Linked DNA regions of Cellulophaga sp. L1A9. The protein of the gene in region 1 interacts with the protein of each later gene in a pairwise test. Links are inferred from orthologs where the notes say so. Each region holds a gene or a part of one and is shown in the gene's direction. Other genes may lie near its edges.

The links.
Region 2: the proteins of def (region 1) and GQR94_RS07280 interact in binary tests that used the Escherichia coli proteins (3 or more experiments, as listed by UniProt). The link is inferred for Cellulophaga sp. L1A9 from one-to-one orthologs.

Annotation. Positions count from the first base shown.
Region 1 is NZ_CP047027.1:359,495-368,131, reverse strand. What follows is about bases 3,432-6,163. They hold def (peptide deformylase), read left to right. Parts: upstream 3,432-4,368; coding sequence 4,369-4,959; downstream 4,960-6,163. Other genes in these bases: GQR94_RS01570 (ATP-binding protein), read left to right, coding at 5,698-6,163; GQR94_RS01575 (DUF5606 domain-containing protein), read left to right, coding at 5,016-5,444; ruvX (Holliday junction resolvase RuvX), read left to right, coding at 3,954-4,364; GQR94_RS01590 (2,3,4,5-tetrahydropyridine-2,6-dicarboxylate N-succinyltransferase), read right to left, coding at 3,432-3,851. Outside these bases: GQR94_RS01605 (glycosyltransferase family 2 protein), read left to right, coding at 1-340; GQR94_RS01600 (CDP-glycerol glycerophosphotransferase family protein), read right to left, coding at 337-2,163; GQR94_RS01595 (NTP transferase domain-containing protein), read right to left, coding at 2,163-2,846; more of GQR94_RS01590, read right to left, coding at 3,036-3,431; more of GQR94_RS01570, read left to right, coding at 6,164-6,789; GQR94_RS01565 (response regulator), read left to right, coding at 6,789-7,187; GQR94_RS01560 (lactonase family protein), read right to left, coding at 7,188-8,315; GQR94_RS01555 (family 20 glycosylhydrolase), read right to left, coding at 8,343-8,637. UniProt on the Escherichia coli protein: Removes the formyl group from the N-terminal Met of newly synthesized proteins. Requires at least a dipeptide for an efficient rate of reaction. N-terminal L-methionine is a prerequisite for activity but the enzyme has broad specificity at other positions.
Region 2 is NZ_CP047027.1:1,698,992-1,707,805, forward strand. The notes cover bases 3,685-6,593. They hold GQR94_RS07280 (aspartate-semialdehyde dehydrogenase), read left to right. Parts: upstream 3,685-4,598; coding sequence 4,599-5,588; downstream 5,589-6,593. Other genes in these bases: mscL (large conductance mechanosensitive channel protein MscL), read left to right, coding at 3,685-3,878; GQR94_RS07275 (response regulator), read right to left, coding at 4,028-4,444; GQR94_RS07285 (prolyl oligopeptidase family protein), read left to right, coding at 5,681-6,593. In the rest of the region: rsmI (16S rRNA (cytidine(1402)-2'-O)-methyltransferase), read right to left, coding at 1-406; GQR94_RS07250 (DoxX family protein), read right to left, coding at 416-772; GQR94_RS07255 (hypothetical protein), read right to left, coding at 839-1,531; GQR94_RS07260 (thymidine kinase), read left to right, coding at 1,643-2,284; alr (alanine racemase), read left to right, coding at 2,277-3,380; more of mscL, read left to right, coding at 3,474-3,684; more of GQR94_RS07285, read left to right, coding at 6,594-7,840; GQR94_RS07290 (ABC transporter ATP-binding protein), read left to right, coding at 7,925-8,814.

The DNA of each region.
Region 1 (8,637 bases):
AAAAGTGCATGAAAATATTATTTTGGAAGGAGAATCTGCCAAATTAAAAAATAATTTTCTTCATTTTACCACACGGTCATTAGATAATTATATAGTAAAACTTTCTAATTATGCTACGATCTATGCGGAGGGCAAATATTTAAAGAATAAGAACTATTCCATAGCTACAATTTTCATTAGAGTGAAATTAGAGTTTTTTAAGAAATATTTTGTAGAGCTTAATTTTTTAAATGGTAAAGAAGGATTTTATTGGTCCTATTTAGCGGCGTATTATATGGGACTTAAATACATGAAAACTAACGAGCAATACAAGCAAGTTAAAAAACAATTGATGTTCTAAAGCTGTTTTTCTTTGCGTAATTTTTTTAATTCACTATACCTGTTGTGAATGCCTAGCGCCATTAAATAACTCAAAATGATTCCTTTTTTTCCGTCTAAAAATCCTAAGCCAATTACATAATGTTTAAAGAAGCGAAATGCGGGTTTTATGACAAAGTGAAATGCAGTAGGTTTTTTGTTTTTAGCCAACAATTCCTTGGCTTGCATGCTGGTATACTTTAATCGCTTGTTTTTAAACTCTTCGTAGTTGTTATAGGAATAATGGATGAGCTTATTTTTTAACACCTTAGATTCTCCGTCAACCAACAGTGTTTCGTGTACCGTTTTTGTAGTGTCAAATTTCACTTTAGATTTCTGAAACAACCTGTAATTTTTATCAGATTGCGTTCCAGTAAAACGCATCCGTTGTTTTTCGAACATAAATATTCTCAAAAAATAATAGGCAGCTGCTTTCTTTTGATCCGAATTTACAGTTTTTAGCACTTCATTTTTCAAGGCATCGGTTAGCCGCTCATCAGCATCAATAAATAAAACCCAATTGTGCTTAGCTTGTGCTAAGGCATACGCTTTCTGATCCGTAAAATCTTTAAAAGGTCTTTGAATTAAATGAATGTTTTTAAAAGCTTTTATTTTTTCAATGGTCGTATCCGTACTAAAAGAATCTACAACAATGATTTCGTCAGCAAATTGTAAGTTCTCTAATACACCATTGATATGTTCTTCCTCATTGTAGGTTATTACAAGTGCCGATATTTTTTCTTTTTTAGGACCTGTACATATGTCTTTAGTTGGTTTGCCAAAGATTTTACGTATTTTTTTCCTTCTTAAAAACGATAACTTCCTTTCGTTAGGCACTCCATTCTTTGCAATATATTCTTTGGTGGTTTGCACCATTCGCGCTGCCGATTTTCCATCGTTATACGGATGATACTGCGCACATAATTCTTTTCTTTGTAAAGCGAAGCTATCATTTGCTATACTCGTTCTTACTTTATCGGTCAGGCTGTCGTAAGATTTAGCATCTAACCATTGAATATTTTCAGAAATATTCTTAAAGGTTATTACAGGTTTGTTCAGTAATAAAAATTCATAAATAACGGAAGAGGTATCACTAACCATCAAATCAGCTAGTAATAGATATTTTATAATATTCTTGTCTTCCTTAAAAAGGATATTAGGGATTTCTTCGGATAGTTTTTTATACGCGGCTATCCACTTTACATCCATTAAATCGTGGAATTTTATTAAAACAAGATAACCTGTATTTAATGCTAACTCTTTAATTTGATCTAATAAATAAGGTGCCGATGTTAGGCTAGGAGAGAAGGTAGGAGCATATAAAATAATCTTATCAGTGTTATATTTATTTAATAACGTTTCTTTTTCCGTGCTATAATCATGAGCCTCTGAACGGTAAATATCTAATTTAGGCCAACCCGTTTCTACAACTTCAAAATTCTGGTATTGCGCTTTAAAGGCATTAAATTTTTGAGTAAAGTAAGGTCCTTGCGTAAGGTATAAATCAAAATAATGGCGGATTCTAAAATGCCCTTTTTTTTCTCCTGCCAAACCATGAAATATTTGCACTTTCACCCCTCGTAAATAATACGGAACTTCATTTCCAGGAGCAAAAATAGCATCGCTTTCAAATAATTGAAGGTCTAAAATACTAGTCGTAAAGTTTTCTTTTTTGAACGGAAATGTATCTAATAACTTAGGTGATATATACCAGATATACTCATGACTCTCCTTTTGTAATACAGCTCTAATGGGTGCTAAAATTCCAAAAGCATAGGCATTCTGACAAAAAAGAACAGTTTTCATTATTCCAGTAGCTTATTGGCGTTATCTAAATCTTCCTGAAAATCTACTTCCATACAATTGTATTGAGAAATATCTACAGCACACACTTCCAAACCATCTTTTTCTATGGCAATTTCAATACCACGTTCAAAATAATCGTTAGCGTCACATTCTTCTAATCTAGCAATAAAACTATTGATGTCTTTTGATGCGATATAATTAATCCCAACGGCTTCACCTAGACCGCCTGTAACTGTTTTTGAAAGTTTTTTAATAAACCCATTTTCTAAGGTATATTTCACCTCTTCATCAGCTACTTTACTTGTGTTTACAGCAACGAAAGACTGTTTCTTCTTGATAAATGGACTCAAAACGTCAAATAGTTTTTCATCAAATACTACATCGCCATTCATCCAAAGTACAGATTTATCTCTGAATTTTTTTAAAGCCTTTAATAAACTTTTTGAGGTATTTGTATTGTCAAAAAAAGGATTGTAGATATAACTTAAATCAGGAAAACGCTCCATGATTAGGTTTTTTTTAAAACCTACAACTACACTAATATCATCAATAGAATAGTAAGCATCTATATTATCTACTTGCATTTGCATGATACTTTTTCCATTCACCAAAGGCGTTAAAGGTTTAGGAAACGGGTTTCCTAATCTTGAACCCATTCCGGCAGCTAGTATCACTATTTTCATAATCAAAGTATCTATTAAAACTTGTAAAATAGTTACAAGAACAATCGTTTTTATATGTTGGCAAACCTAAAAAAAAATGACCTGTATAAATAATATTTTAAGGTTTTTATATGAAAACGATTTCAAAAAAAAATCTTCCATGATCTATTAAAACCATGGAAGACTACGCTATTTTATCTAGTTGTTATTTTATACAGCAACATCATATTCTCTAAGCGCATCGTTTAGAGAGGTCTTTTTATTTGTACTTTCTTTACGCGTACCAATAATTAATGCACAAGGAACGTTGTATTCTCCTGCAGCAAACTTTTTTGTGTAACTCCCAGGGATAACTACTGATCTTGCAGGCACTAAACCTTTACGTTCAACAGGAGTATCTCCAGTAACATCAATAATTTTTGTTGATGCTGTAAGGACAACATTTGCACCTAATACAGCTTCTTTTTCTACACGTACGCCTTCTACAACAATACATCTAGAACCTACAAACACATTGTCTTCAATGATTACAGGAGCGGCTTGTAATGGCTCTAAAACACCACCGATACCAACGCCTCCACTAAGGTGTACATTTTTACCAATTTGAGCACAGCTACCAACTGTAGCCCAAGTATCTACCATAGTACCCTCGTCTACATATGCACCTATATTTACATAACTAGGCATTAAAATAGTACCCGCAGAGATGTAAGCTCCGTGTCTTGCCGTAGCTCCTGGTACTACACGAATTCCTTTTTCTTTATATCCTCTTTTTAAAGGCATTTTATCGTGGTATTCAAAAATACCAGCTTCAAGAGTTTCCATTTTCTGAATAGGGAAATATAATACTACTGCTTTTTTAACCCATTCATTTATTTGCCAACCATCTGTTGTTGGTTCTGCACAACGCAATTTACCTTCATCTAATAAATCTATTACTGAGCGTATTGCAGTTTGTGTCTTTTCTTCTTTCAATAAATCTCGGTTATCCCAAGCTTTTTCTATTTGCTCTCTTAATTCCGTCATTTTACGCTAAAATTTCCTCAAATATAAGTCCTAAACACTAATTATTCGTGCTAATTTATAGTTATAACAATTTATCCTTTATTTTTGTAAAAAATAAAATGAATGGCAAGGATTGTTGCAATTGATTATGGTAAAGTGCGAACAGGAATTGCTGTTACGGATGAGTTACAACTTATTGCATCAGGATTAACCACTGTAGCCACAAAGGAATTGATTGATTTTTTAAAGAACTATATCGCCACCGAGAATGTGGAGCTGATAGTGGTTGGAGAACCAAAACAAATGAATAATCAAGTTTCAGAATCTGAAGCTTTGATTTTACCATTTATAGAGAAGTTGAAGCTTAGTTTTCCTTCTATGAAAATTGAGCGCCAAGATGAAAGGTTTACCTCCAAAATGGCGTTTCAGACGATGATAGATAGTGGTTTAAAAAAGAAGCAGAGAAGAGACAAAGCATTGGTTGATGAGATTAGTGCGACAATTATTTTACAAGCATATTTAAACAGAATTTAATAAAATGATATTACCAATTATCGCTTACGGAGATCCAGTTTTACGAAAAGTAGGAACTGATATAGCAAAGGACTATCCTAAACTAGAAACCTTAGTCGAAAATATGTGGGAAACCATGTATAATGCAAGTGGCGTTGGTTTGGCAGCACCACAAATTGGCTTGCCTATTCGCTTATTTGTTATAGACACAACGCCATTTTCAGAGGATGAAGATTTAGCTCCAGAAGATCAAAAAGCACTAGATGGCTTTAAGAAAGTGTTCGTGAATGCTAAGATAGAGGAAGAAACAGGAGAAGAGTGGAACTTTAATGAAGGGTGTTTAAGTATTCCTGATATTCGCGAAGATGTGAATAGAAAAGAAACCATTAAGATTACCTATTTAGATGAAAATTTTAATGAAAAAAGTGAGAGCTACGGAGGTTTATTGGCCAGAGTAATTCAACATGAATATGATCATATTGAAGGAATTTTGTTTACAGATAAACTATCGAGCCTAAAAAAGCGTTTATTAAAAGGAAAATTGAGTAACATTTCAAAAGGAAAAATTAGTGCAGATTATCGCATGCGTTTTCCAGATATGAAAAAAGGTAGGTAATCTAGTTTTTTTATACGCGTAAAAGTTTAATATTTGTCCAGAAATTAAAATAATACATGAGTTTAGATAAAATTTTATCCATAGGAGGAAAACCAGGTTTGTTTAAATTATTAACACAGACTAGAGCTGGTTTTGTAGCAGAATCATTATTAGATGGTAAAAAAATAACCGTTGGTTTTAAGAACAATGTAAGTGTTCTTTCGGAAATCGCGATTTACACACTAGATGCAGAAATTCCGCTTCGAGAAGTGTTCAGAAAAATTCAAGAAAAAGAAAATGGGGAGAAAACTCCGGTTTCTCACAAAGATGATAAGTTAAAATTAGAAGAGTACTTTTTTGAAATACTTCCTAATTATGATGAAGATAGAGTATATGCCAGTGACATTAAGAAAGTTATTCAATGGTATAATATGCTTCAAGAGCAAGGAATAGCAGATTTTGAAGCAAAAGAAGAAACTAAAGAAGAAGTAAAAGAAGAAGAGTAAATCTAGATTTACACTCCTTAGTATCAGATATTTGAGAAAGGCAAAAAATATGAGTTTTCATATTTTTTGCCTTTTTTGTTTATATAGCCTTAGATTTTTTTAAGAAAATTGTAGTTTATATTTCCTTCATCGACAGTTTATGTTCATTCACCTATAGATAAAAAGCAGTTAAAGATACTGCTCTTAAATTTTCGTTTTAAAACATCAAATTTGAACCATAATATTGATTTAGCCTAAATCAAAAAGAAATGTCATGGTAGCAATAGAAGGAGAATATAATAAGGAAATAAGAAGCGCTTTTTTTAACATGGCATACTCACCATTTGTTATTTTAAACAAAGATTTAAATTTTGTTGATGTCAACGAAGCCGGTCTAAAGGCAATTAAAATAAAAAGAGAAGATTTTATAGGTAGAAATTTATTAGATTTTTTTCCATATTTAAAGGATACAGAGCGGTATCAAATGTATAAAGATGTTTTGCTTACAGGTGAAGCTATGGGGTTTGATGAATTAACGTTTCACACTGACAAAGGAATGTTGAAATTTATGATCAAAGCTTTTAAAATAGGCGATTATCTTGGAATGAGTACCCTAGATGTTACAAGCTTAACCAGCAACATTGATCAATTAAAGGCTACAAAACTTAATTTACAGACGGTAAACGATAACCTAAAACGTAAAAATCAGGAATTAGAGGAGTTTTCTTATGTAGCAGCGCATGATTTAAGATCACCACTTACTAATATACATAGTTTATTAGATATGTTGCAAAGCGAAAATGCAATTTCACAAGAAGGTTTACCTGTTTTTGAGAAAGTACAAGAAGTAGCAATGCAAATGTGCAATAAGTTAAGAGCTTTAAACTCCGTAATAGCTTTAAAAACTAATATGGAAGATAAAAAGGAAGTTGTTAATTTTTCCAGTATTATAGGCAAAGTAAAGGTTGACAATTCGGAAGAGATAGTACAAAGTAGAACTATTATAAAAGAAGATTTTGTACGCGCACCATCCATAATTTATAATTTAAAACAAATAGAAAGTATTTTGCAAAACTTGATTTCTAATTCCATTAAATACAGAAACCCAAATAGAAAACCAGTTATAATTATCAAAACGAGCATTATAGACGGTAAAACAGTACTAACAATTAAAGACAACGGAATTGGGTTTGATAAAGATACCGACCCAGAAAAAATATTCGGACTTTTTAAACGCATGCATTCCCATGTTGAGGGTCTTGGGGTAGGACTTTATATAACCAATTCTATTATCACTAATAATGGGGGTGAGATTACCACTAAAAGTGAATTAAATAAAGGAACACAATTTAAAATTATATTTTAATGAAAAATAATTCTAGTAGCAATTTTAAAATACTATTGGTAGATGATGATGAAATTACCAATTACATTACAACCACAAAGTTAAAAAATCAAGGTTTTGAGAATATAGAAGCGGTAATAGACGGACAATTAGCTTTGGATTATCTTAAAGATAATACACCAAGTTTAATAATTCTAGACGTAAATATGCCGGTCATGGATGGCTTCGAGTTTTTAGAAGAGTTATCTATAAAAAGTATTTATCAGGATATTCCTATAGCCATGTTAACCTCTTCTGGTAGGCTGGCAGATAAGGAAAAAGCTGCGAAATACAAAAATGTAATAGCTTATCTAGAAAAACCATTGAGTTATGAAAACATTCAGAACATTCTATTAACGATGAATAAAAGCTTGACGTAATTATTGAAAAGCAATACAAACGGGAGTAGGAGCTTCTATTTCAGCAACGAACGTTAATAATCCTGTTTCAGTATTTCTCTTGTAGGAAACTAAATTGTTTGTATCTTGATTTGCTACTACTAGAAAATCATTATCCGGAGACAGCGAGAAATTTCGTGGATTTTTACCTCGACAAGATTCGTATCCTACTAAATTTAAATCGCCATTATCCTCATTTACACTTAAAATGGCGATACTATTATGGCCTCGGTTTGTAGCGTAAATGAATTTCCCATCCTTAGAGATATGAATGTCTGCACTTTTAGTAGGCTCTTTAAAATCATCTGGAATAGAAGAAATGGTTTGCTTTTTTTGATAGTTGCCCTCTGCTGTTTTTGTAACGCTAGTAATTGTATTGTCTAGCTCATTTAAAACATATAGAACGTTTTTGTTTGGGTGAAATGCCAAATGTCTTGGTCCTGCACCTTCTGCCATTGGCAACCTAAATGGGGGTATCGTATCTAGTGTATTTGTTGTTGTATTAATGGTTGAGAACCAAAGCTCATTAGTTCCTAGATCTGCTGAAATTATAATATCGTTGACAAACCAAGAGGAATGTGCGTGTGGTGCTTCTTGCCTTTCTGTAGTGCCTTTTCCTGTATGTTGTTGGAGATCTAATAGGTTTGATAAATTCCCCGAAGAATCAATTTTTAATAGGCCCACAGAGCCACCGCTGTAATTTGCAGCTAAAACATATCCATCATTATTAATGTTGATATGACAAGGATGTGCGCCACCCGAAGAACTCATGTTCTTGAAAAGTAAAGTATCTTTCTCAATTTGATAAGAACTTACAAAACCCATGTTTTTTTCTTCCACTTCATTTACGACTAAAAGAAATTTTTTGTCAGGACTAAAAGCTAAGAACGATGGATTTTTAGCTTCTGCTGCTAATCCAATTTTATTTAATTTTCCTTCAGATGTTAAGCTATATTTATAAATACCTTTACTTTCTTTATCGGTATAGGTGCCCACGTAAAAAGAAGATACCGGTTCTTCATTATTCTCAGGAGCTTCTTTTACAGGTTTTATTTCCGTTTTACAGTTTGTAAGCATAATTAATACTAAAAAAAGGATAGAATACTTCATTGAGTTGGTTTGTGGTTGTGCCGTTATTTAGTTTTTTAGAATGGTTTTTGAAGGAGCTGTCTTCCAATCAATCAATGCAGACGGATAGTAATTTACTTTCATTCTGTTTAGATAAGGCGTTTGGTTGGCTAATCTAGTTTTAAAATCTTCCCAATTTCTATTCTCATCGGTAGACCAGCCAAGTTCTGCGTATCCTATAATTCTTGGAAATGCCAAGTATTCTAGTTCAGACATGTTAGATATTGTTTCAGACCAAAGTGGTGCTTCTATTCCTAAAATATTTTCTTTTTTTAGTTCTTCAATATAGGTGGTAGGAGACCAG
Region 2 (8,814 bases), 1.3 Mb from region 1 along the record:
GTAGAAAACCTTCGAAAACAAACTTATCATTAGGCAAGCCACTATTTACTAATGCAGGAACAAAAGCCGTAGCTCCTGGAAGACAATCGACCTCTATATTATGTTCTACGCAAGCTCTAGTTAATAAAAAACCTGGGTCTGAAATAGCAGGTGTACCGGCATCAGAAATTAAAGCTATAGTATCTCCTGCTTGAATACGCTTAACAATATTGTCTACTGTTTTATGCTCATTATGCATATGGTGACTTTGCATGTGCGTAGACACTTCAAGATGCTGCAATAGCTTGCCACTCGTACGCGTATCTTCCGCTAGAATTAAATCTGCTTCTTTTAATACACGTATGGCTCTTAGTGTAATATCTTCTAAATTTCCTATTGGTGTTGGTACAATATAGAGTTTTCCCATTGGGTAAAATTACGGCCTTGCCTTTTTACCCGCAAAATAAGAAATTATTAATCCGATAAAGGCTAATAATGCAAATAAAAACTGACCATCATTAACTGCTATATGTGCAAAAAAGGCTAAACCAATGTCAAAGAAAAAACCTGCGTACGCCCATTCCTTTAAAGATTTATTAAAATTACCAAATATGGCAATTAGACCTAAAATTTTAGCAAACGCTAAAGGATATACTAGGTAAGGAGGATATCCTAGTGCTTCAAATGCACCCTGAATAGCTTCATGATTCAATATATACATCTGAATTGAAAACAGCATTATTGCAGTTAGCAACCCTGTTCCTATCCAATATATTATTTTAAAATTTTTCATAAAAAAAGACTGATTTATAGTTTAAGTTAAACTATGAGTCAGCCTTTATACGTGATACTTACAAATTTATCTTTGGGAAAACTTGCGTGTTATGAGTTCTACAAATCTAATTTCATACTCTTCTTTTCCTTCCCAACTATTATAATCTGGTTTTACCATATTTACAATAAATGCAATAGAACGTTCTTCTGTAGTAATCGTATTTAACTGTGAAATTACACGGTTGTAGTCTTCCATGTTATTATTAAAAAGATGTTTTACAAAAGCCAAACGATCATTAAGCCCTACTTTTATTTCTTTCTGAAAAGTATCATTAACCGATTTCTTTACTTCTTCCGACACTTTTTTTTCTGTCTCTACAGGCATAAAAAGCTCTTTATCATTCTTCATTAAAGCGGGTGTTGCCATAAAATCTGAAAATACATCTTCTGCTTCGGCACTCATAGGCATCTCAGAAACCATATCTTTTATGGTATCCATACCAGGAATCATAATATCTTCTTGATGCGGATTACTTTCAGGTACATGTTTATTTTCATGCATCACCGCATTGGCTAATTCCTCAAACTTTGCCGCAATGGCATTTTTAGAAACATCTATCTCTATATCATTTAGCTCCTCTTCAATAAATTTAAGCACCGCTAATTTCTCATACAACTCTTTTGATGCAGCATACATTCCAGTTATATCATTAATGTCATCAGCAGTAATAATATTTGTTGCAATTTTAACCAATTTTTTTTTCAGCTGTTTTTTCATCTGTCAAAATTTTTTATTCTAATCTATTATAAAAGACCGTGTTTGTTTAGTAATTTTATGGCTTCGTTTTAATAAAACGAATAACGTATAACTTTCGTCTAAAATTACAAAATGTTTCTCGAAAATACTGTAAACCCTAAAGAACAATTTGGCTGGATCGAAGTTATCTGTGGTTCTATGTTCTCTGGTAAGACTGAGGAGCTTATCCGAAGATTAAAAAGAGCCCAATTCGCAAAGCAAAAGGTTGAAATTTTTAAACCTCAAGTAGATACACGCTATGATGAGGAAATGGTGGTATCACATGATGCCAACCAAATACGCTCTACTCCCGTGCCCGCAGCCGCTAATATTCGTTTGCTAGCAGACGGCTGTGACGTAGTCGGAATTGACGAAGCGCAGTTTTTCGATGATGAAATTGTTGCCGTCTGCAATGATTTAGCAAATAAAGGCATCCGTGTTTTGGTCGCTGGCTTAGATATGGATTTTAAAGGAAACCCATTTGGTCCTATGCCTGCACTTATGGCTACAGCAGAATATGTAACCAAAGTACACGCCATTTGTACACGTACAGGAAACTTAGCCAATTACAGTTTTAGAAAGTCTTCCAATGACAAATTAGTGCTGTTAGGAGAAATAGAGGCTTATGAGCCATTGAGCCGAGCTGCATATTACAAAGCTATGCTCCGAGAAAAAGTCAAGGATATTGATATTGACGTAGAGCAAGTAAAAGATAATACAAAAACCAATGGCTAAGGCTCAAGAAACGGTTCTAGAAATAAACTTAAAAGCTTTAGAACACAATTACCAGTACTTAAAAACAAAAATTACTTCAAAAACTAAATTTCTAGGCGTAGTTAAAGCGTTTGCCTACGGAAGTGACGCGGTAGCGATTGCTACTAAATTAGTCGATTTAGGGGTAGATTATCTTGCGGTTGCTTATGCGGAAGAAGGTGTTACGCTTCGTAATGCTGGGATTAAAGTCCCTATTTTGGTTTTACACTCTCAAATAGTAAGTTTTGATACTATTATTGAACGCTGTTTAGAACCCAATATCTTTTCAGAAAGAATACTAACGGAGTTTATTGCTACCGCAGAGCGCCACAATCAGAAAAATTATCCTATTCATCTAAAATTTAATACAGGATTAAATAGGTTAGGCTTTAATGCTAAGGATATTCCTTCAATCGTTAAAAAACTATCAGAAACTACGGCTGTAAAAGTGTTGTCTATTTTTTCACATTTAGCCGCTTCTGAAGATTTAGAGGAAAAAGAATTTACCCTAAATCAAATTAAAAGCTTCAATAAAATTAGTAGGCAAATAGATGCCGCCTTACCTTATATTCCCTTTAAACATTTATCAAACACCTCTGGAATTATCAACTACCCAGAAGCGCATTTTGATATGGTACGAAGCGGAATTGGCTTATACGGCTTTGGAAATGATAGCGATGAGGATAAAAATTTTATTCCTGTTGCTACTCTTAAAACAAATATCTCTCAAATACATTATTTAGAAGCCAATGAAAGTGTTGGCTACAACCGAGCTTTTACTTCTGATAAAAAATTAAAAACCGCAACTTTGCCTTTAGGCCATGCGGACGGTATTGGTAGAGAATATGGAAATGGCAAAGGAGTTGTTTGTGTACACGGTCATTATGCTCCAATTCTTGGCAATACGTGTATGGACATGATTATGGTTGATGTTACAGGTATTGATTGTGCTGAAGGCGATGAAGTTATCGTTTTTGGAGAAAAACCAACAGCAACGGAATTTGCAGAAGGAGCCAATACCATTTCTTATGAAGTGCTTACAGGTATCTCTCAGAGGGTTAAGCGTGTCATCCTTTAAACAATAAATATTCATTAACATTTATTTAAGATTTAATTTTTTAGTACCTTGCGCTACATTAAACTATTAACTAATAATTAAAAACACTAAATCATGTTAAAAGAATTTAAGAATTTCATTATGACAGGTAATGTCATAGAATTTGCAGTTGCAGTAATTATGGCTGGCGCATTAGGTGCCGTAATTAATGGATTTGTTAAGGATATCGCTATGCCATTTATTGGTTATTTCGCTGGCGGAATGAATTTTGAAGATATGCATATTGCAATGGACGGACAAGATTACACTACTTTAGCTGCTGCAAAAGAAGCAGGTGGAGCTGTAATCGCTTACGGTTCTTGGATTAACACTATCGTAAACTTATTAATCGTTGGATTAGTGATGTTCATGATTGTAAGAGCTTACAACAAAACAAAAACACCTCCTGCTCCTGCAGCTCCTGCTGGACCTTCTCAAGAAGATCTTCTTGCTGAAATTAGAGATTTATTGAAAAAATAAATAAAATTCATTATCCAATATTTGGGTAATACCGCTGCACTGCAGTACTAATCTAAAGCCGTCAGGTACATTACGCTAATGTATTTGACGGTTTTTCTTTTGCCCTACTTAACACATTTTTTCTTAAGATGAAAAAATAGCTAAAAGGATTACTCTATTGTTTTAAATATGGAATCTACACTAGCTTTAGATATAGGCTTATCAAAATAGCCAAATACTAAAGGGTGTTCTTTTGCTAAAATTAGATCTTTAGAATTTGTGAAAGCAGATAATATGTATATTCGGAGACTGCTCTTGTTCTTTCCTGTTTTTTCTAATTCTTCTAAAAACTGCCAACCATTTATTTCTGGCATTACAAGATCTAGTAGTAATATATCGGGTAAATCAGTTTCAGAAAAGGCTTCATCCTGTATGAGCACTAAAACTTCTGCAGCACTTTCAAAAATATTAATAGCACACGAAGTAGAAGATTGTCGAACCCCATATTGTGTAGCAAATCGTGATACTAAATCGTCATCAATAATCCATACCTTCATATTATTCTCTAAAACTTCCTTTTTTGGCAAATTTATGGTTTTTAGACTTCCTAGCTATAATATCATGAAAGATAATCAAATTATGTTATAAATATAACTTTTTGTTAAATTATAATTATTCATCTTTAATTTCTTTGTCCGATTAGTCCTATTGAAGTACATTTGTTGCTCAAAATTTATAACAATGAAAGTAGCAGTTGTAGGTGCAACAGGTATGGTAGGTGAAGTAATGCTAAAAGTATTAGCTGAACGTAATTTTCCTATCACAGAATTATTATTAGTAGCTTCTGAACGTTCAGTAGGTAAAAAAATGACCTATAAAAATAAGGAATATACCGTTATAGGTTTAGCTGATGCTGTAGCTGCAAAGCCAGAGATTGCCATTTTTTCTGCTGGTGGAGACACCTCAACAGAATGGGCTCCTAAATTTGCTGCAGTAGGCACAACAGTAATTGATAATTCATCTGCATGGCGAATGGATCCTACCAAGAAATTGATAGTTCCTGAAATTAATGCAGACCAATTAACAAAAGAAGATAAAATTATAGCAAACCCTAATTGCTCTACGATTCAATTAGTTATGTGTCTTGCTCCTCTTCACAAAAAATATAAAATGAAAAGGGTGGTAATTTCTACCTACCAATCTGTTTCTGGAACAGGCGTAAAAGCTGTTCAACAATTAGAAAATGAAATTGCAGGTATAAAAGGTGAAATGGCATATCCTTATCCTATCGGAAGAAATGCATTACCACACTGTGATGTCTTTTTAGAAAACGGATACACCAAAGAAGAAATGAAATTAGCGCGTGAACCTCAAAAAATATTTGATGATCGTAGCTTTTCTATAACGGCTACAGCTGTACGTATCCCTACTGCAGGAGGACATTCTGAGTCTGTGAATGTTGAGTTTGAGAACGATTTTGATTTGACCGAAGTACGTAAACTATTAAGCGAATCATCAGGAGTTATTGTACAAGATAATCCGGATACAAATACGTATCCAATGCCAATTTATGCGCATGATAAAGACGATGTTTTTGTTGGACGTATTCGTAGAGATGAAACCCAACGCAACACTTTAAATATGTGGATTGTTGCTGACAATCTTAGAAAAGGTGCCGCAACCAATGCAGTACAGATTGGAGAATACTTAGTAGCACACAACTTGGTGTAACTCCTAAACCCTAAAGAATGTTAAAACCTTTGCAACAAGCCTGTTGCAAAGGTTTTTTTTTGGTATTTTTAGAGAGACTAATTAAACCACCTATGAAAATAATTGCAAGCATAGCAATGACTACTATACTACTAGTAAGTTGCGAAACAACACCTAAAAAAGAAAAAATAACTGTGAATTATCCTATAACACATAAAGCAGATAGTGTAGATACCTATTTTGGTACTGAAATAAAAGACCCATACCGGTGGCTAGAAGACGACAAAAGCTCAGAAACGGAAGCCTGGGTAAAAGACCAGAATAAGGTTACCTACGGGTATTTAGATCATATTCCCTTTAGAGAGGATCTAAAAAACCGACTACAAAAACTATGGAATTATGAGAAATTAGGATCGCCTTTTACAGAGGGTGATTATAGTTATTTCTACAAAAATGACGGACTGCAGAATCAATATGTTGTGTATAGAAAAAAAGGCGAAGACGGCGAAGCTGAAGTTTTTTTAGACCCCAACACATTTTCTAAAGATGGTACCACCTCATTAGCGGGTTTAAGTTTTTCTAAAGATGGAAGTGTTGCTGCCTATTCTATTTCCGAAGGCGGTAGTGATTGGCGAAAGGTTATCTTGTTAGACGCCGTAAAAAACGAAATTATTGAAGACACTTTAGTCGATATTAAATTCAGCGGAATTTCTTGGAAGAATAATGAGGGGTTTTATTATTCTAGTTACGACAAGCCAAAAGGAAGCGAACTATCCGCTAAAACAGATCAACACAAATTATACTATCATAAACTGGGAACACCCCAAAAAGAAGATGCCTTAATTTATGGAGGCACTCCGGATCAAAAGCACCGATATGTTAGTGGTGATGTTACTGAAGACGGACACTTTTTATTTGTATACCCAAGAACATCAACTTCAGGAAGTAAGCTTTTAATGCAAGATCTTACAAAACCAGACGCCACGTTTGTAACTATTCTTGACCATACAGATACCGATAGCTACATTATTGATAACGAGGGTTCCAAATTGTATATCATGACCAATATGGAAGCTCCAAATCAGAAAGTAATCACCGTCGATGCTGATAATCCTAGCCCAGAAAATTGGGTAGATTTTATTCCCGAAACCGAAAACGTATTATCACCAAATACCGGTGGAGGTTATTTTTTTGCAGAATATATGGTTGATGCTATTTCTAAAGTATATCAGTATGATTATAATGGAAACTTAGTTCGCGAAGTAAAATTACCTGGAGTTGGTTCCGCAGGAGGATTTGGAGGTAAAAAAGAAGAAAAAGAATTCTATTTTTCATTTACCAATTACAGCACCCCAGGATCTTTGTATAAATACAATGTAGAAACAGGAGACTATACGCAGTATTGGAAACCAAATATTGATTTCAATCCATCAGATTATGAATCCAAGCAAGTATTCTTCACTTCAAAAGATGGCACCAAAGTTCCTATGATTATTACCCATAAAAAAGGAATAGAACTCAATGGTAAAAATCCAACTATATTATACGGTTACGGCGGTTTTAATATCAGCCTAACACCTTCATTTAGCATTGCAAATGCTGTTTGGATGGAGCAAGGTGGCGTTTATGCCGTTCCCAACTTAAGAGGGGGTGGTGAGTATGGTAAAAAATGGCATGATGCAGGAACAAAATTACAGAAGCAAAATGTTTTCGATGATTTTATTGCTGCTGCAGAATATCTAATTAAGAAAAAATACACTTCAAAAGATTATTTAGCGATTAAAGGAGGGTCTAATGGTGGATTATTAGTAGGTGCTGTTATGACACAAAGACCAGATTTAATGAAAGTGGCCATGCCAGCTGTTGGAGTATTAGATATGCTACGCTACCATACATTTACCTCTGGTGCCGGTTGGGCCTATGACTATGGAACTTCTGAAGACAATAAAGAAATGTTTGAGTACCTAAAAGGATACTCTCCGGTCCACAATGTAAAAAAAGGAACCGCCTACCCCGCAACGATAGTTACCACGGGAGATCATGATGATCGTGTAGTACCTGCGCATAGTTTTAAATTTGCCGCAGCTTTACAAGAAGCACAAGCTGGCGATAATCCAACATTAATACGCATTGATGTAAATGCAGGACACGGCGCAGGCAAATCTACCGAGGCTATCATAAATGAGCAAGTAGACTTACAAGCTTTCACCTTGTTTAACATGGGGTTTGAAACGCTACCAAACCAAGCCGTTTTAAAAGAATTTAAAGAGTAATACATTTTCAATATTTGAGATTAAAATCCGTTTCTAACTGAAACGGATTTTTTATTTCTAATTTTGTCTGCTATAGAATACACTATGTTACACATAAAGAACCTTTCTTTTTCCTATTCTTCTCTCCAGATTATCTCTGATATTAGTTTTACGGCTGAAAAAGGAGCACATATTTCTATTATCGGAGAAAGTGGCTGCGGGAAGAGCACATTATTAAAGCTTTTGTATGGCATTTTACAACCCAATACTGGAAGTATCTTTTGGGATGAAAATCCTATTTTAGGTCCCGACTTTAAATTGGTTCCCGGAGAGACTTTTATGAAATACCTCTCTCAAGATTTTGATTTGATGCCCTACTTATCGGTAGAAGAAAATGTGAGTCAATTTTTATCAGTGTTCTATCCTCAAGAACTTAAAGAGCGTACGGAAGAGCTTTTAGAAATGATAGAGATGACAGCTTTTGCCAAGACAAAAGTAAAACTCTTAAGTGGTGGTCAACAGCAAAGGGTAGCACTAGCCAGAGTTCTAGCCCAAAAACCTGAAATTCTCTTATTAGACGAACCTTTCAGTCACATTGATAATTCTAGGAAAAATAGCTTGCGAAGAAATCTTTTCAACTATTTAAAAACCGAACACATCACCTGCATCGTAGCATCACATGACACCAATGATATTCTGTCTTTTGCAGATGAGGTTATTGTTTTAAAAGAAGGTAACATTTTAGCAAAAGAGAATCCCGAAACACTCTATATGCATCCTAAAAATAAGTACACCGCTTCTTTATTTGGCGATGTAAATCTTATTCCTATTTCTTTATTAAAACCTTATGCTACGCTTGAGAAATCTATTCTAGTATATCCATCAGAACTTATTATTTCTGAAAATAGTGGATTAAAGGTATGGGTAAAAAACTCGTATTTTAAAGGTTCTCATTACTTAATTGAAGGCCAACTTAATGAGACCGATATCATTTT